Regions from separate parts of the Paenibacillus sp. FSL R7-0163 genome, predicted to be linked through region 1. Evidence: a T-box and tRNA genes for the amino acid it is inferred to sense, from the RefSeq annotation. Region 1 holds a T-box; the other holds one or more tRNA genes.
The links. A T-box is a leader RNA that pairs with one kind of tRNA and senses whether it is charged. The one in region 1 lies ahead of metG (methionine--tRNA ligase), so its partner is inferred to be a tRNA-Met.
Positions count from the first base shown of each region.

Region 2: it has a tRNA-Met gene. The T-box ahead of metG (methionine--tRNA ligase) is inferred to sense a tRNA for this amino acid. The anticodon was not compared.

Region 1 covers NZ_CP150224.1:2,073,814-2,083,722, forward strand. Annotated here, with positions in the region: gene dapA (4-hydroxy-tetrahydrodipicolinate synthase) at 1-5, opposite strand, end outside; gene NST45_RS09240 (LysR family transcriptional regulator) at 127-1,002, shown strand; gene NST45_RS09245 (VOC family protein) at 973-1,395, opposite strand; gene htpG (molecular chaperone HtpG) at 1,649-3,529, shown strand; gene NST45_RS09255 (DUF4362 domain-containing protein) at 3,591-4,055, opposite strand; T-box leader at 4,181-4,442, shown strand; gene metG (methionine--tRNA ligase) at 4,486-6,132, shown strand; gene NST45_RS09265 (LysR family transcriptional regulator) at 6,141-7,010, opposite strand; gene NST45_RS09270 (ABC transporter ATP-binding protein) at 7,161-8,897, shown strand; gene NST45_RS09275 (ABC transporter ATP-binding protein) at 8,894-9,909, shown strand, end outside.
Region 2 covers NZ_CP150224.1:1,029,827-1,039,735, reverse strand. Annotated here, with positions in the region: gene NST45_RS04440 (hypothetical protein) at 1-65, shown strand, start outside; gene NST45_RS04435 (hypothetical protein) at 729-1,403, shown strand; gene NST45_RS04430 (hypothetical protein) at 1,692-2,195, opposite strand; tRNA gene NST45_RS04425 (tRNA-Ile) at 2,894-2,967, opposite strand; tRNA gene NST45_RS04420 (tRNA-Met) at 3,012-3,088, opposite strand; gene NST45_RS04415 (extracellular solute-binding protein) at 3,448-4,935, opposite strand; gene pyrE (orotate phosphoribosyltransferase) at 5,479-6,117, opposite strand; gene pyrF (orotidine-5'-phosphate decarboxylase) at 6,114-6,860, opposite strand; gene carB (carbamoyl-phosphate synthase large subunit) at 6,972-9,909, opposite strand, start outside.

The DNA.
Region 1 (9,909 bases):
AGCATAAATTATCGGCCTCCAAAATATTTTAATTCCTCTACATACACTTTACCATGGAAAGTAGCATCGTCGTTAGCTATAATAAATGATATGGATCATCAAAAATATTGATGTTAGGGTGAGGTAATGGATTTAACCTATTTACGAACCTTCCGCGAGGTGGCTAAACGTCAGAGCTTTACGCGAGCTGCTGAAGAATTGGGATATGCACAATCAAGTGTGACGATGCAGATACAGAAGATAGAGAAGGAATATGGAGTACCTTTAATAGAGAGGCATGGCCGTCAGCTGCGGCTTACCCCGCCAGGAGAAGAGTTATTGAAGCTGTTCGTGGAGATTTTGGATTTGTATGATCGTTCAAAAGAAACCATCGCCCAGCAAATCGGAGGAACGATAACTATTGGGACGATAGATTCTTTAGCGGCCTTTTATTTACCTCCTTACCTGCAGCAGCTAAGGACTAAATTTCCGAAGCTGGATATTCATCTGCAAACGATGCAGGAAGCTAATCTTCTTGCCAAAATAAAAGATGGCGAAGTAGATCTAGGCTTAATGTTGGATCGCACCACTGCGGATTCCATCCTTGAGCGTACGATCGTCAGAGATGAGCCGCTTGTATTGATAGCCCCCATTCATCATCCGCTTGCCCAGATGGATACGGTAACCCTAAACGATCTGAATAACTGTGAGCTAATAGTCTCGGAGGAAAGCTGTATTTACCGCAGTCTGTTCGAGAATTTGTTAAAAGAGCACGGGATCATATTCCGCATAGGTTTTGAGCTTTCGAATCTGGAGGCCATCAAACGTTGTGTAATGAATGGTCTTGGAATTGCTTTGTTACCAAAAATCGTGGCAGAGGAAGAAATTGAACGAGGAAGCTTGGCGGAGCTGTCCTTTATTCATCCCGAAATTCACTTTGATCTGCAGCTTCTGATGCACCCTAAGAAGTGGAAATCACAACCGCTGCAATTTTTAATCCAAATGTTGCTTGCAAATCATTAATTTATTCCCATCAGGATCTTTCACAACAAACCAATGCTCATCTTGAATTTCAGTTACTAGCTCTACACCGAGAGCCTTCACATAATTGAAAGAGGCTTGCAAATCATCGGTCAGTAACAAAAAAGCTGGTGTTGTAATGGGCGGTGTTCCTTCAGGTTCTAAGCCGCCCCACAACGGCATGGTATCCAGTATGATTCCAGTGTTTCCCTGCATAGGCAGCGGGCATAAATGACCGTTCATGATCTTACAATCTGTCTCTGGAAGCCCCAGGACTTGGCAATACCAGCGACGGGATTTTTCAATATCATGTACGGGAATGAATACACTGCCAATTAAGTTCTTTACGGGGCTTTTTATTGTGGAATTTAAAGCGGACATTGCTTGTTCATTCATTTAAAGACCTCCCAAATCCGAAATGGATAAACCTTTATTTGGAAATTATGTATCTAATCTATTTAAATCATACAATCAATAGGACTCCAAGGGAATTGTAAAGGGTTATATTTTCATATGAAAGTAGCCAAAAAATTTGACATTGAAAATGAGTTTATGTTATATAAAAAGAAGAATTAGCACTCATCTAAGAAGAGTGCTAATCACGGAATGATGAATAATAAGGTTATTTTGAAAGGAGATTTATTTATTCATGGCCAAAAAAGAGTTTAAAGCCGAATCGAAAAGATTGCTGGAAATGATGATTAACTCCATTTATACTCAACGGGAAATTTTCCTGCGTGAACTGATTTCCAATGCAAGTGATGCGATTGATAAGATCTATTACAAAGCCTTAGCTGATGAAGGCCTGGTCTTCAATAAAGAGGATTATTATATTAAAGTGACCGCCGATAAGGCGAACAGAACCTTGACGATTTCCGATACAGGTATCGGGATGACACAAGAAGAGCTGGAGAATAACTTAGGAATTATCGCGAAGAGTGGATCTCTTGCTTTTAAGAAAGAGAACGAAGCTAAAGATGGCCACAACATCATCGGACAGTTCGGGGTGGGCTTCTACGCTGCGTTTATGGTGGCTGATGACGTTATAGTGATCAGTAAGGCATTAGGAAGCGACGAGGCCTTTAAATGGGAGTCTAAGGGCGCTGACGGCTATACCATCGAGACTGTTGAGAAGGATTCTGTCGGCACTGATGTGATTTTGAAGATTAAAGAGAATACTGAAGAAGATCAATATGATGAATATTTGGAAGAATATCGCCTGAAATCCATCATTAAAAAATACTCCGACTTCATCCGTTTCCCAATCAAAATGGACTTGAAGGAACAAAAGCCAAAAGAAGGCACGGAGAATGAGTTCGAAGAAGTTGTTCAAGAACAAACCGTAAACAGCATGGTGCCAATCTGGCGCAAGAACAAAAGCGAGCTGACTACAGAAGATTACGATAACTTCTATGCAGAGAAACGTTACGGCTTCGATAAGCCGCTTAAACATATTCATATCAGTGCTGATGGTGCTGTAGTGTACAATGCGATTTTGTTCATCCCAGAAAATACACCGTTTGACTATTACACAAAGGAATATGAAAAAGGTCTTGAGCTCTATTCCAACGGTGTGTTGATCATGAACAAATGTGCGGATCTGCTGCCTGATTACTTCAGTTTTGTAAAAGGTATGGTGGACTCAGAGGATCTTTCCTTGAACATTTCCAGAGAGATGCTCCAGCATGACCGTCAGCTGACTTTGATCGCTAAGAATATTAAGAATAAAGTGAAAAGCCAACTGCAAAGCCTGCTGAAGGATGAAAGAGAGAAATATGAGCAGTTCTATAATGCTTTTGGCAGACAGCTTAAGTTTGGTGTTTATAACGATTATGGGATGCACAAAGACACCCTCCAAGATTTACTGATGTTCTACTCCTCCAAGGAGAAGAAGCTGGTTACGCTGGACGAATACGTCTCAAGAATGCCAGAAGATCAGAAGTATATCTACTATGCTTCCGGAGAGTCGATCGACAGAATCGAGAAGCTCCCGCAAACCGAGCTTGTATCGGATAAAGGGTATGAAATTCTCTACTTCACTGATGATATTGATGAATTTGCGATCAAGATGATTCAGTCTTATAAGGAAAAAGAATTTAAATCCGTATCCAGCGGAGATCTGGGGATCGAAGCCGACGAAGCGGACAAGCCAACGGAAGCGGAAGAGAACGAAAACAAGGAGCTTTTTGAAGCGATGAAGGACATCCTGTCCGGCAAAGTGAAAAATGTTAAAGCTTCCAAACGTTTAAAGACTCATCCGGTATGTCTCTCTGCAGAAGGTGAGCTGACGATCGAGATGGAGAAAATTCTGAAATCGATGCCGAATGGCCAAGAGGTGCAAGCGGATAAGGTACTTGAAATCAACATCCATCACGAAGTATTCCAGTCCTTGAAGGCGGCAGCAGAGAACGACAAAGAAAAGCTCGGTTTATACACGAACCTGCTGTACAACCAAGCGCTGTTGATCGAAGGTCTACAGGTTAGTGATCCTGTTCAATTCACCAATGATATTTGCAAAATCATGAAATAATATGAAGTACAGAGACCATCCAATTGTATTATGATTGGGTGGTCTTTTTTATTTCAGCATTTCATTTTGTTGTGCGAAAAAGGTAGTAATCAATTTCAGAGTCATTATTTGTGCAACCGCTGATCGAATAGATAATTTCACCTTGTGTGCTTTTTTTACTCGTCACTTCGGAGCAGGTATCGGTTCTGACTCCTGTGTTGCTTCCACCGAATGCATCATTAGAGGTATCATAGCTATAATTAATCACGTTACCGTCAAATTTCAAATCCTTAAATATAGGATCGCCTTCATCTGTGTAACTTGTAACGCGTATATTGTCTGCTTTTTTGCTGGAGAGATTCGTTATAAATTGCTCGAATTTATCGAGGTTGTACACTTTTTCCCAAGAAACAATATCCCCTCTACTGATGGCTTCTTTGGAAGTATAGGGCTCACTTTTAGGTACAGAATTGACTTGATTATCGGAGCAACCCCATACCCCTGCTAGTAAAAGAACAGAGAGTGTAAGCAAATTTACCTTTTTCACTGAGGGACCTCCTTGTAACGTATTTATATAAAAGACGGAGATTAACTGGAAAAGTTACAGTGAGCTTGATTTTTCACATTGACAATAAACAACAAATTGATTATTATTTTCTCTAACTTGAATATGTAAAAGCAAAGAAGAGAAAGAGTACCACGGCAATTCTTTCAACAGAGAGCTCCGGTCGCTGAAAAGGAGTAAAGAAAACCCTTGGGAATATGGTCTCAGAGCTGCGCATCGAAACCTTATGGGTTGTAGGCTGCGCCGGAACCTGCATCCGTTACAGTGCTAGGGTATAAACGTTAATTAACGTCGTACCTGAAGAGGTAAATGTCATGAGGCATTTATAAAATTAGGTGGTAACACGTGAGTAGAACTCTCGTCCTTTGTGGATGGGAGTTTTTTTGTTGTCAAAAAAAGGAGGAGAAGGTTAATGAGTAATGTGTTTATAGGTGGTGCTTGGCCGTATGCGAATGGATCTTTACATCTTGGGAGATTATCAAGTGTGTTGCCTGGGGATGTGCTGGCACGATATTTTCGCTCCAAAGGGGATAACGTATTATATGTATCAGGCAGTGATTGCCATGGCACACCCGTAGCGGTTCAGGCTGCGAATGAAGGGATTACACCCGGAGCTTTTGCAAGCAGATATCATGAGGAGTTTCTGAAGTGTTTTAAACAGCTGGGATTTAGTTATGATCTATATACTCGAACGGATCAACCGCAGCATCATAAGGTCGTGCAAGAGTTGTTTACAAAGCTACTAGAGAATGGTCATTTACATAAAAAAACCATTGCGCAATGTTACTGCGAGGTGGATCAGCGCTTTTTGCCAGACAGATATGTGGAAGGGACTTGTCCGGTATGTGGCCAGCGGGCGCGAGGGGATCAATGTGATTATTGTTCTACGATTCTAGATCCTGCCGATTTGTTAGACAGAGTCTGCAAATTATGTGGTAATACACCATCAGAAAGGCCGACAGAACATTATTATCTTAGCTTATCTAATTTTCAGTCTGAATTAACGGAATATGTAGAGGAAGCACAATTTTGGAGAGATAACGCTATAAAACTGACCAAACGTTATTTACAAGAAGAGCTGCAGGACCGCGCGGTAACAAGAGACTTGTCTTGGGGTGTAGATGTTCCTGTGGCTGGATTTGAAGATAAAAAGATTTATGTTTGGATTGAGGCGGTAAGTGGTTATTTATCAGCCAGTAAGCAGTGGGCTGCACAGTCCGGAGGAAGCTGGGAGGATTTTTGGTTAGAGGAAAAAGGGGAGATTACTGCTTATTATGTGCATGGTAAAGACAATATTCCTTTTCACACTTTAATATGGCCGGCTGTGTTATTAGGAGCTGGAGGTCTGCATTTACCGGACAGGATTATATCTAGCGAATATTTAACCCTTGAAGGGCAGAAGTTCTCCACTAGCCGAAACTGGGCGGTCTGGGTACCTGATATTTTAGAGCGGTATCAGCCAGATTCTATTCGTTATTTCTTAATTGCTAATGGACCCGAGAAGCGGGACACGGATTTTTCCTGGAGAGAGTTTATTTATAGCCATAATGGAGAGCTGCTTGGAGCATTTGGTAACTTTGTGAACCGTTCATTGGCTTTTGTAGATAAGTTTTATGAAGGGAAAGTGCCGAATGGGCAATTGGATAAGGGGTGGAATGACAACATTGACCTCTTGTATCTCGAATCAGGGCGGCTTATTGAGGCTGGGAATCTAAAAGATGCGCTGGAGTATATTTTTTCTTATGTGCGCAAGGCAAACCAGTATTTCGACCTGCAAAAACCATGGATACAGATAAAAGAGGATCAGGTTTCTTGTGATTCTGCAATATACACATGTGTGCAGATTATTGCGAACCTAGCGAATTTGTTACATCCGTTTCTGCCGTTCTCTTGTGACAAGATCAGGGGGTTCCTGTCGTTAGAACTACCGAATTGGCAGCCTTGCTCGGTACCCCCTTACCAACAGGTTACTGATTTACAATTATTGTTTGAACGAATTGATATTAACCGTATTAAAGAAGAAGAGGATAGGCTCGTTCAACAGCAAGTGAATAAATAGAGCTGGTATTATCCATTCTTGAAACTCTCAATAAACTTTGAAGCCAATGATGACAAGTATTTATCCTTAATCCAGACGGCGGCGACCCGCGTGCGTAGTGATTCACTACTAATTTCTTTATAGATCAAATTACTATTACTCGTTAATTCGAAAGCGGATTTGGGGATGATTCCGATGCCAAGACCAGCGTTTGCCCAGAGCAGTGTTGTTCTAGCATCATCATTCATACAGAAAATCAGCGGATCAAAGCCGTTCTCAAGACATGTTTCCCGGATAAGCTGCTCAAAACGGCGGTAGATAATAAGCGGCTTATCCTTTAGCTCACCGATCTCAATAAAGTTTTCATCCGTTTTCCAGTCATACTCAGGTGTCATTACGGCAATCATAGGTTCAGCTTGTGTGTAAAGACATTCTAAATTTGTACCATTAAAGGGTGTCCTAACAATCCCGACTTCGACAATGCCTTTATTCAAGAGGTCAATGATTCTAAAGGTATTTCCTTCATGAATCTCAAACTTCACACCTTTATAGGTTTTGTGAAATTCACATAGCCGATCTTGAAGCAACGTAGCTCCAGAGGAAGAAACTGTACCAATGGCTAGGGTTCCTTTTAAACCTTTGACAAAATCAGTGAGCTCACGGGCAGTGGAATCTGCCAGCTCCAGAATTTGTTGGGCACGGTCCCGCAAAATGGCTCCAGCTTCAGTGAGCTGCACGCTGCGTGGACCTCGTTCCACTAGCTTTACACCGAGTTCTTCCTCCAGGAGCTTTAGCTGCTGGCTCAGTGGAGGCTGGGCCATTTGCAGTTTTTTGGCTGCAGATGTGATCTGTCCTTCCTCAGCTATCGCCATAAAATATTTAAGCTGTCTAATATCCATATAAAAATCCTCCGAACTTGAGATATGCTAATCGTATGGGAGCGATACGAATCCAATATTATTAATATGTGAGTAGATATGCCATAATCATAACTGTTCTTATACATATTTCAAGTGGTTAAATACTTCTTATGTTGGGTGTGGATAAATTTGTTCAAAATTGCAGTATATTTAAAGCCGTACAAAAAAGAAGCGATCATTGGACCGATCTTCAAACTGATGGAAGCGATTCTGGAGCTGATTTTGCCTACCATTGTCGCATTGATCATCAACAACGGGGTTGGCAATCATGACAGCGCCTATGTTTACCGCATGGGTGGCCTAATGGTTCTGATGTCACTGCTTGGCTTCGGCTGCTCCATGGTATGCCAATACTATGCAGCCCGGGCTTCACAGGGATTCGGTACGACACTACGCAATAAGATGTTTAGACATATTACATCCTTGTCGTATGCTGAACTGGATACCTTAGGTACGCCTACACTGATTAATCGGATTACCAATGACGTAAACCAGCTGCAAATTGCTGTGGCCATGCTGATTCGTCTAGTTATTCGTGCACCGTTTATCTGCATCGGGGCTATCCTAATGTCCATGATTTTGGATTTTAGATTATCGCTGATTCTAATAGCGGCAACACCGGTTTTTGGCATTATTTTATATTTTATTATCACCCGCAGTGCTCCTTTGTACCGAAAATACCAGCAGAAGCTGGATGCCCTTGCGCTCGTACTGAGTGAGAATTTATCGGGGATTCGAGTGATTCGTGCTTTTGCCAAAAGACGTACAGAAAAAGAACGTTTTGATGCCTCATCTGATGATTTGACTACTACGGCGATCCGGGTTTCGCGGATTTCTGCTTTGCTTGGGCCGATGACTACACTTGTAGTAAATGCGGCGATCATAGCTATTTTGTGGGTAGGCGGAATTCATATCGATGGGGGCCGATTGTCTCAAGGGGAGATCATTGCCTTCATCAATTACATCACTCAGATCTTGCTGGCGCTGATAGTGGTCTCCAACTTGGTTATTATTTTTACAAAAGCCTCATCCTCAGCGAATCGTGTGAATGAAGTGCTTGGTGTTAAGGTATCCGTGTCCGAGGAAGGAAATGCATTGATTGCAGAACCTGCCCCTGCTGCCCCTGCTATACAATTCGATCACGTATCCTTTGGGTATAATACGACAGGTGAATCGGCATTAGAGGATATATCTTTAGTAATTAATCGCGGAGAGACCGTGGGCCTGATTGGCAGTACGGGTTCAGGTAAGTCTACTTTTGTGAATTTGATCCCTCGTTTTTATGATGTGGTGCAAGGTGAAGTGAAAGTGGATGGTGTGGATGTCAGAGATTACAAGCTGCACCAGCTTCGTGAGAAAATAGGGATTGTACCGCAAAAAGCTGTGCTGTTTACAGGAACAATCGCTGAGAATATACGTTGGGGTAAGGAAGATGCAACTGAGGAAGAAATCATGCAGGCAGCCTCTATCGCTCAAGCGGAGGAGTTTATACGTAAATTACCCGAAGGCTTGAATACGCAAGTATCTCGTGGTGGATTAAATTTATCCGGTGGACAAAAGCAGCGCTTAACCATAGCTCGTGCAGTAGTAGGTAAGCCATCGATTCTTATTTTGGATGACTCCTCCAGTGCGCTGGATTTCTCCACAGATGCGGCACTTCGAAAGGCTCTTAAAGAGAGCAGCCAGGAAATGACCGTGCTCCTTGTCTCGCAGAGGGTAAGCACTGTAAGACAAGCGGATAAAATAATGGTATTTGAGGAAGGGCGGATCGCCGGTGTCGGAACCCATGAGGAGCTGATGCGGGGTTGTGAAGAGTATAAAGAAATCTGCCTGTCCCAGCTATCAAGTGAGGAGTCGGGCCAATGAACAAAAACAACATTTGGAAAAGACTTATTGTATACACAGGGCATTATAAAAAAATAGCTATAGGCGCAGTAATCTGCGCAATACTCAGTGTGATTGCCAGTCTAATTGGCCCGTTGCTTATCGGCAGCGCCATCGATTTTATGATCGGGCCGGGAGAGGTTGATTTTGACGCCGTACTTAGACTGCTTTTGATTCTGGCAGGGGTGTATATTGTCGGCAGCTTTTTCGGATGGCTTCTTACCTACCTGACTAATCGAATTGCCTACCGGACTGTATATGACTTACGGCGGGAGCTTTTTGATAAATTAAATGTTTTGCCGTTAAAATTTCATGATAACCACCCGCAAGGGGACAGCATCAGCCGGTTTGTTAATGACATGGATGCGGTCTCTGATGGACTGCTGCAAGGCTTCTCAACACTGCTCACGGGGATCATCACCATCGTGGGGGCAATTGCACTCATGTTGTACATTAGTCCTTTAATGACCTTAGTTGTTCTTCTGTCAGCACCCGTTACATTTTTTGTGGCAAGATTCATTACGATGCGCTCCCAGAAGATGTTTAAGGAGCAGGCTAAAATTCTGGGCGGTCTCAACGGATACGTGGAGGAAATGATCGGCGGACAAAAAGTGGTCACTGCTTATCATTATGAAGACCGTGCACTGACCCAGTTTGAAGAACGAAACGAGACTTTGTACCAGACTGGCGTGAAATCACAATTTTACGGTTCTTTGTCTAATCCGACAACACGGTTAGTAAATAATATTACCTTCTCTGTTATCGCGATGATCGGAAGTGTTATGGTGATTCGCGGGCTTATGACGGTAGGGGATTTGTCCAGCTTTTTGATCTTCTCCAACTTGTTCGCTAAGCCGTTTAATGAAATTACAGGTGTGATTACGCAGCTTCAATCGGCAACAGCATCAGCGCAGCGGATTTTCGCCATTCTAGACCTATCGCCAGAACCAGCTGATGCAACAGACGCCAAAATTATGAATACAAGCCAAGGAAC
Region 2 (9,909 bases), 1.0 Mb from region 1:
GAAGCAATTGGGTACATCGTTTCGATCGCCTTGCTCTCCATTGGAGGAATTTAGCTGACTGCTAACAAAAACGGCGCTGCTTCCAAACCATTTCATGGTTTGGAGCAGTGCCGTTTTGTGCTTTACTGTATGGTTTATGAGCTCGCATACTAGATATGCTGGTTGCAGAGGTGAAACTACTGACTGTTCCTTTATAGGCTACTTCTCATTGTAATTTCTGCAACTACATCTGCGAGGAGCATGGCACTAACGAGCTAACGAACTAACCTCCTTCACCTCGAGCTATCGGACCTAGATGCCGCTATTTGCTGATTTTCAGCCTTTGGAGCATGGTTTCGGACTCCATGGACGCTAATGCCTAGAAAGAGACTCAAATGCGGTACTTTTTATGCCAATAGCGACTATGGAGTCCGTTAGAATTGCAAATGTGGAGAAAAACCTCTTTAAGGGTCAGCTGGGTCCGATAGGAGCCTCATACCAAAAATGCTCCCTACTCAAACGAAGTTTGGTGTTTAGTATAAGTAAGTTTGCAGCAAGAAAGAGTGCCCCAACAGCTATTTTATCGGATACCGGATAACTCTTTCTTTTTTTCTGTCCATAACAAATCTTTCATACTCCAGAGTCCTTATGTTACTAATCCTCAGTCAAATACAATTCAAATTTCCTCACTATTAAACTATTTCACATGGTAAAATAAACCTGATTTAAATAAAAGGAGAGTACATAATATGGGATTTTTCAAAGGAGTATTACAGGGTCTTCTTACAATAATAGAAGATAGAGAATATCAGAAACTTTCGGAATCAAATACTATAAAAATCGATAATAAATTAACTTATACTCCAACAGTAAACAGACAATTCGCCATCATTGAAATTAAAGGTAATAATTATCTGCATAAAGATAGCATATTGAGCATGAAATTGAGTTCAGGATTTTTATCCATTGGAAACGTTATGATAAGTCGTTCATTAGTGTCAGGAAATCTTGATATGCTTAATTTATCGCAAGATGACTTTAACAATGGCGTTAACCTATATGGAATGATTTCCGATGAACGACAGAATGTAACAGAGATAGTATGTTGCTTGAAAAATGATATTTCCTTAATTCAAGGGTACGTTCAAGAAGCACTCGCTATTAAAAAGATTGAAGCTGAAAGAAAATTCATAATTCAACAAAATGAACAACTTAGGAAAGAAGAGGAAGAAAAACGAAAAAAATCACAAAAAGAATACTTCCAAACGCATATCAAAGAAAAACAAATTATGAAATATGGAATACGTCACACTAAATGCTGGAGATGTCATGCTCCTTTAGGCACTGAGACACACCCTATTCATTATTCTTGTGGTTGGCTCCAGTGTGACTGCGGTGCATGTAAATGCAATTATCACAGATAGTAAAAGAGTATTTTCGTTTTCATCGGTTACTTCTCCTTAGTGGGTACTTGTAAACTCAACCGCGGTGACCGGGGGCTAGAGTTATTGCTGGATTAATTCTTTACGAAGCAATTTGCCCCAAAGGCAAATCAAAAGTACGCAGTATTTAGAGCATGCTTCTACATTGTGCGTTCAGTCATTCGCGAGCATCTCCTGTTGAGCATTATAATCCGACTACTACGACATAAAAAAGGAACGCCCACCATGGACGCTCCTTTTTTTCTTATTCGTCTACAAAATTCTAGCTAGTTACGCATTTACACTTTCCGTTTTTCGATCCTGTCTTGCGTGTAATGTTTTCATCGCAAATCTTGCTATCGGCTGCGCAACCAACAGTTCAATCCAAAATGCTATACCAAAGTTTCTTGGCCAGATGTGAAGGAAATTTTTAAGTGGATCCAGGTTTATTTGTTTCGTCCCAACCCATGTGCCGATAATTGATAGTAAGATAGATAACACCGTGACATTCAATAAAGTATTCAACAGAATCCTTGCATTAAATCCATCTGTTTGTCCCATGAATTTCGGCATCACTTTCCCAACAATCGGTCCTGCAACTAATCTTACAGATAAAACTACGATCATCCACATAAACGGAATAACCTTTAGTGTATCTATATACACTTCCTTACTGAAGCCACGTTCCAACCCCACAATAATAGGGGCAATAGTGTTTACTGAAATGATTGAAATAATGAGTAAAAATAGTATACCTTCTTTTCCGTTTCTGGGCAGTCTTTTGTCTCCATGCATGTTTGTCATCTCCGTGAATAATATTTCAGATGGCAGACGTATCATGAGACATATATTTTTGGCCCAACAAAAAAGACCAATATCTCTACACACTGATTTAATAATTATAACATTTATTTAAAATGAATGTCAGAACTTCTACTAAAATTTATTAAATCCCCCTACTAACAAAGAACAGCTACCTGCATGCGCCTTAACAAGAGCGGCAGTGGCAGAGAAGTAAACTGCCGTACTCTACAAACGACACTAGAAATATTCTAGATTGGCTACAATGATAACCAGTGGTACTTTGCAAGGTTTTTCAGAATATTATTGATGGTCTTAAGGAACGCTATACGCAAATCGGGGCTAAAAAAAAGAATACGAGGACTCATACAAGGAAATTGACTTAGTATGTTGCTACTCTGGTCGGAGCTATATAAAGCTAAAGGTAGCTGCTGAACGACTGGGTATGACTCCAGCGATGTTCAACGAATAATACTCACACCTACTCCCAATCATGCAAGAAGAGGCCGTTGATAAAATTGAAGCAGAACTGAATAAATACGCTGAAAAACAGCTCGAAACTGCAGAAAAATAATTCCCGTTAGCAAATCCGTTAGCAAACTCAAAATTCTGTTCTTTATCCATTCTACTTTCTTATATTGCTAAGCTTATAGACAGCAAAAAACCCTTACAAAGTAAGGGTTTTTGATAAGTGGGCCCTGAGGGACTCGAACCCCCGACCAATCGGTTATGAGCCGACCGCTCTAACCAACTGAGCTAAGGGCCCGGATCTAAAAATATCCGAATGTACAATTGCTGTTGTAATAAAATTGGTTGCGGGGGCAGGATTTGAACCTGCGACCTTCGGGTTATGAGCCCGACGAGCTACCGGGCTGCTCCACCCCGCGTCAGAAATAATATTCAAACAGCGACAATAAATAATATACAGTACAAAATGGGTCTACGTCAAGGATGAATTTGTAAAAGTTCTCAAGGCAAAAATCTAACCCCATATCTTCCTTTGCGGGATCGATAAATTTCCACAAAACTTGGGTCATGGTAGCCATAAATCCAGCCATCTTGCTCCAACCTTTTTGCTAAACAACCTGCTTGAAATCTCGTTCTGAACAGTTTCGCGAAGTATATCCAATTCATGATGCCCTCTTCTCCTTTTCGCAAATTAATCTCACGCTGCTCTGAACTTATCATGCCCAAGTTCCACAAAATAAGCCACCGGAAATCCGGTGGCCGCTACATATTCCAAAACTTAATCCCCTATAGAGTCGAAATAATATGTGGGATCTTTTTCGAGCGTACCCAGCATGGTATTCCCTTGCTTCTCCCAAGCTTTGAGGGCACTCTCCACCGTTCTTTTGCCCTGATAAACCTCTGTGAATAGTTGGCGCCCAACATCGTTAATACGGCTAATTCCAGGCTTCTGTGTTTGTAGGACGTTCATCAAAGGATCATTGGCTGGTAATGGTTTGAGCGTATAGAAGGATTCCAGATTTACTGAAGGTACCTTCGTGGTAATGTAATCCTTACGGGAAGTTAGTTCCCCGCGGGTATGAGCTTTAATTTTGGCTACCTCATTACTGTTGACGAACTTGATCAAATCCCAAGCATCTTCCTTATTAGCAGCCATAGTGTTGATAGCCATCATATTACCTACCCAAGTACCTACAGCCACTCCTGGTTTCTCCTTAAAAGTAGGTACGGTAACGAAACCCCAATCGACGGGACTGTAATTTTTAATTTTTGCTGCATTGCGGCTCACACCTGCAAGCTCATTAAGATAATCGTATTCTCCAATTACCATTGCAGCTTTTCCGGTAAGGAATAGATCCCCTTGGACAGGACTATAGGTGCTCCGTTCTGTTTCTATAAAATCCATACCGTTTAACCCAGGTGTAATTTGCTTTTTCACCAATTGGCTGTAGGTCGTCCAAGCTTGACTCCACTGTGTTTGGTTTACCTCCATCTTATGTCCCTTGTTGTCATACATAGCAAGCTCAAGCGGTGAGACATAGGTCTGCATATCCCAGAAAGGATCGCTCATATTACGGTTCATCGAAAATCCATATATACGCTTATCTTTATTTGTCGATTTCTTGGTCACCTTTTCGGCCAGCGCGAACACTTCATCCCAAGTCATTCCGTCCGTCGGATAACCTACACCAGCAGCATCAAAAATACCTTTGTTAAAATATAACGCACTCGACATAAAGGTCGGCGCTAACGCGTAAAGACTTCCTCCACCCAGCTCACGTACTCCATTTAACATTGTAGGTGCCATATTGCTTAAATCATATTGATCTCGTGCGATAAGCGGCTCCAGCGATTGCACCAGATTATGCTTCACCAAACTCTTCACCAATGTACTATCACCGACGATTACATCAACTGGCTGTGCACCGCCCATAATTGTTCGGATATTCTCCAGATTATCTGGGTTAACCTCTGGATAGGTGCTGTCAAAACGAAGCTCATTCATATTGATGGCTGGAATAATCTCAAGTTTGATTTCAGGATGCTGCAATTCATACATATCTGTAAACTGCTGACGAAAAGAAGAATCGTCCTCTCCAGACCAGAGGCTGCCAATACGTAGTACACGCTGTTCTGTAGATGGCTTAGAAGCCTCCGCCCAAGCTGTGTGCCTGCTTTCAGAAATTAAAGGCAATAGCAGTGCAGCACATACTCCAAAGCTTAACCAGCGCCGCCATAGCCTTCTATTATTATTTATATGATTCATTCTTGAACCCTCCCATAAAATACTCAATCCATCCACCTTATGAATAATTACCCATAATTCTAGTAACAGTATATAGCTTTATTCAGGAGGGGAAGTTACAGGCTGTTTAAAGTTATGCTACGATTTCTTCATATTATTTCTATAAAAAACATTCCGGGAGTTTTCTGAGGATCCTGATATGCCTTTCTACGGTAAGATAATTGCACTTTGTGCAACTATTACAGCTGTGTGTGTTGCGCTTCTCCTTTTAATTGCACTATGTGCAGTTAAAAAACGTTATTAGGAGCTTTCGGCGGATTTCTGGTGGATATAATTGCACAAAGTGCAACTATATCGCCATATCCTCTAAGGAAGGTTAGTTTAAGTGCACGAACTGCAACTATTCTGCGTGTGTGACGACAGCGCGAGGAATCACCGGGGCAGAGTATAGTATTCCAGAGTGTCAGAGCACCTTTTCCTTTTAATTGCACTCGGTGCAGTTAAAAAGAAAAGCCTCCCACCAAAATGTGAGAGGCCCGTCCAATCTATACTTAAATATTTATTTTAAACGCCAAATGCGGACGGATCTTTTCTCCAAGATTTCAGCAGTTCCACATCCGTAGCTGCGATCTCGCCTTGTGTAAGAGCCACATCAATCAATGTGCTGTAGTTGGACAAGCTTTGTAATGGCATTTCAGCGGCAGCAAAAGCATCGACCGCACGATCCAGCTCGTAGCTGAAGATTGCCAATACAGCCAACGCTTCTGCGCCTGCTTCTTGCACAGCTTGAGCTGCTTTGATGGAGCTTCCACCAGTGGAGATCAAGTCCTCGATAACGACTACCTTTTGCCCCGGCTTAATTAGGCCTTCGATCTGATTCTGCTTGCCGTGACCTTTAGCTTTATCGCGGATATAAGCCATTGGCAGATTGAGTTTATCAGCTACCCAAGCTGCGTGAGGAATGCCTGCGGTTGCTGTACCTGCGATCACCTCTGCATCTGGATACTGGCTTTTAATAAGCTCAGCAAAGGCATCAGCAATATAGTTACGTACCTCTGGGTAAGCCATAGTCAGACGGTTATCGCAATAGATCGGGGATTTAATACCAGAGGTCCAGGTAAAAGGCTCCTGCGGTCGCAGTGCCACCGCTCCTATCGTAAGCAGATAACTTGCTACTTGTTCACTTCTATTTAATGTACTCATGCTAGGGTCATCTCCTCAATAATATTTAGTGCTGCTTGACGTGGATCAGCTGCAGTTGTAACAGGACGTCCCACCACCAGGAAGTGGCTGCCTTGCTGAATGGCTTTGCCCGGCGTCATCACCCGGGACTGGTCACCTAGGGATGCACCTGCTGGCCGGATACCAGGTGTAACTGTACAAAATGCGGGCCCACAAGCCTCTGCGATCGCTGAGGACTCTTGCGGTGAAGCCACTACTCCATCCAGACCTGCAGCGGCTACCAGCTTAGCGTATCTGACTACAGTATCTGCTACGTCTCCTGCGATTCCAATTTCGTTATTCATCACTTCTTGGCTCGTGCTGGTTAGCTGTGTAACTGCGATAATCAAAGGCATTTTAAGCGCAGCATTCCCATTAACTACTGAAGCAGCGCCTTCACGGGCTGCAGCCATCATTGCCGAGCCTCCAGCGGCATGTACGTTAAACATATCTACACCGAGGTTCGTAAGGCTTTCTGCCCCGCCTTTTACCGTGTTAGGAATATCATGCATTTTGACATCTGCAAATACAGAATACCCCCGAGATTTCAGTTCATTAATGAATTCCGGTCCTGCTGCATAGAAGAGCTGCATTCCCACTTTCATATAACAAGGAATCCCTTCCAGCTTGTCAATCAAGGTTCTTGCCCCAGCAACATCAGGGTAATCCAAGGCGATCATCAAGCGATTCGCCATTTCATTCCACTTTGCATCTCCCTGTCCCATAACCGTTCTCCCATCCAGTGCAGACTTAAATCCACACTCTTCATTTATTAGCCCCTAGGCATAGCGGAACGGTCTGCGTAAACGCAAACCGCCCTATGCATCTTTATGAGATTAGTTTAATTGTCCGACAAAAGCAGGCATGGACTGTGACGAGAAGTTGATCGTTTGCAGCATTCTGAGCAGTGCCGTTACTGTATCGAGTGATGTCATACATACGACGCCATTCTCAACCGCTTCACGACGGATACGGAATCCATCACGCTCTGGTGTTTTCCCTTTAGTCAGTGTATTAAAGACGAAGTTGGCTTGCCCACCACGAATCAAGTCGAGAATGTTCGGTGCACCTTCATCCAGCTTGTTCACGTTCATTACGTTGAGACCTGCTTCTTCAAGCGCTTGAGCGGTTCCTCCGGTAGCAATGATCTTGTAACCCAGCGAGTGGAAGCCTTTCATAAGCTCCACAGCTTCTGCTTTATCTTTATCTGCCACTGTAACGATGATAGCGCCGGTTGCTGGAATTTTCATTCCTGCTCCGATTAGACCTTTATACAAAGCTTTTGCATACAATTTATCGCGGCCCATAACCTCACCCGTCGATTTCATTTCAGGTCCGAGCGTTGGTTCTACTCTACGCAGCTTGGCAAAAGAGAACACCGGCACTTTAACCGATACATAATCACTTTCCGGCCATAGACCTTCTGTATAACCGTCATCTTTCAGCTTGCCGCCGAGAATGATTTTGGTTGCCAGATGCGCCATTGGAATTCCAGTTACTTTACTCAAGAATGGAACCGTACGCGATGAACGTGGATTTACTTCAATGACGTACACTTCATTCTGATAGATGACGAACTGGATGTTGACCAGACCAATCGTTTTCAGTTCCTTAGCAATCTTGATTGTGATCTCTGCAATTTTTGCTTTCAGACCTTCATCCAGATATTGCGGAGGATATACAGCGATGGAGTCACCGGAGTGAACGCCTGCACGCTCAACATGCTCCATAATCCCTGGAATAACTACCGTCTCACCGTCACAAATTGCGTCTACCTCAACCTCTTTACCAAGCATGTAACGGTCAATCAATACCGGATGCTCCGGATTCACCTTAACCGCTTCTACCATGTAGCTAAGCAATTCCGCATCATTATATACAATTTCCATTGCGCGTCCACCAAGTACATAGGAAGGACGTACCAGGACTGGATATCCAAGCGATTGTGCAGTTTCTACTGCTTGATCTACGTTGATAACCGTCTTCCCTTTTGGTTGGGCAATATCCAGACGAGCCAGCAAAGCTTCGAATTTCTTCCGATCTTCAGCTTCGTCAATACTGTCTAGGCTAGTTCCGAGAATCTTAACGCCAGCGGCACTTAATGGTGCAGCAAGGTTAATGGCTGTTTGGCCTCCGAATTGTACGATAACCCCAATCGGATTCTCTTGCGCAATTACGTTCATTACATCTTCAAAGAACAAGGGTTCAAAATACAACCGGTCCGAAGTATTAAAGTCGGTAGATACAGTCTCAGGGTTATTATTGATAATAACCGCTTCATAACCTGCCTTCTGAATCGCCCATACTGCATGCACAGTGGAGTAATCGAACTCAATCCCTTGACCGATCCGGATTGGACCCGATCCAAGCACGATAACCTTTTGTTTATCGGAATGAATGACTTCATTTTCAGTCTCATAAGTAGAGTAGTAGTAAGGTGTAGAAGCTTCGAACTCAGCCGCACAGGTATCTACCATTTTGAATACAGGCGTTAATCCTCGCTCTAAACGAAGCGCGCGTACATCAGCTTCTTTGATGAATTTAACGTTCGCTTGTCCTTCTGCACGAATCTCAGCAATCGCACGGTCTGTAAAACCTCTGCGTTTAGCTTGATACAGGGTTTCTGCTGATAAGCTTTCATCCCCACGGATAACCTCTTCAAAGTTGATCAATCCCTCGATCTTGGACAGGAACCACCAGTCCACGTTAGTGATATCTTGGATCTCTTGCAAGCCAAATCCGCGGCGGAAGGCTTCCGCGATCAAGAACAACCGCTCATCATCAGGTTTTGCCAGACGTTCACGCAGGACGCTTTCTTCCAAATCTTCAGCGCCCGGCAGGCGGAAACGGTGTACACCGATTTCCAGGGAACGAATTGCTTTATGAATGGACTCTTCGAAGGTACGACCGATGGCCATAACTTCTCCAGTTGCTTTCATTTGTGTGCCCAGCTTACGGTTCGCATGAATGAACTTGTCGAACGGCCAGCGTGGGATTTTGCTTACGATATAGTCAAGTGTAGGCTCGAAGCAAGCATAGGTCTGTCCAGTAACTGGATTGACGATTTCATCGAGTGTGTAACCAAGCGCGATTTTGGCAGCCATTTTGGCAATCGGATAACCGGTTGCTTTCGAAGCCAAAGCCGAAGAGCGGCTGACACGTGGATTTACTTCGATTACATAATATTGATAGCTTTGCGGATCCAGTGCGAACTGCACGTTGCAGCCACCCTCGATATTCAGCGCACGAATGATTTTGAGTGAAGCGCTGCGCAGCATTTGATATTCACGATCGGATAAAGTTTGGCTAGGTGCCACAACGATACTGTCACCTGTATGCACACCTACCGGGTCGAAGTTCTCCATGTTGCAGACAACGATACAGTTGTCGTTCGCATCACGCATAACCTCGTATTCAACTTCCTTCATGCCGGCAATACTTTTCTCCACCAAACATTGTCCGATCGGGCTATAACGAATACCTGCTTTGACAGTCTCAAGCAGCTCTTCTTCGTTGTCGCAGATCCCGCCGCCGGTGCCGCCAAGCGTATAGGCCGGGCGTACAATTAGAGGGAAACCAATTTCCTCAGCGAATTTCATCGCTTCATCTACTGTGGTAATAATAGTGCTCTCTGGTACAGGCTGTTCCAGTTCGCGCATCAGATCACGGAACAAATCGCGATCCTCTGCTTTTTCGATGGACTCAAGCTGGGTACCTAGAAGCTTAACATTCTCTTGCTCTAGTACTCCTGCACGAGCCAATTCTACAGCCATA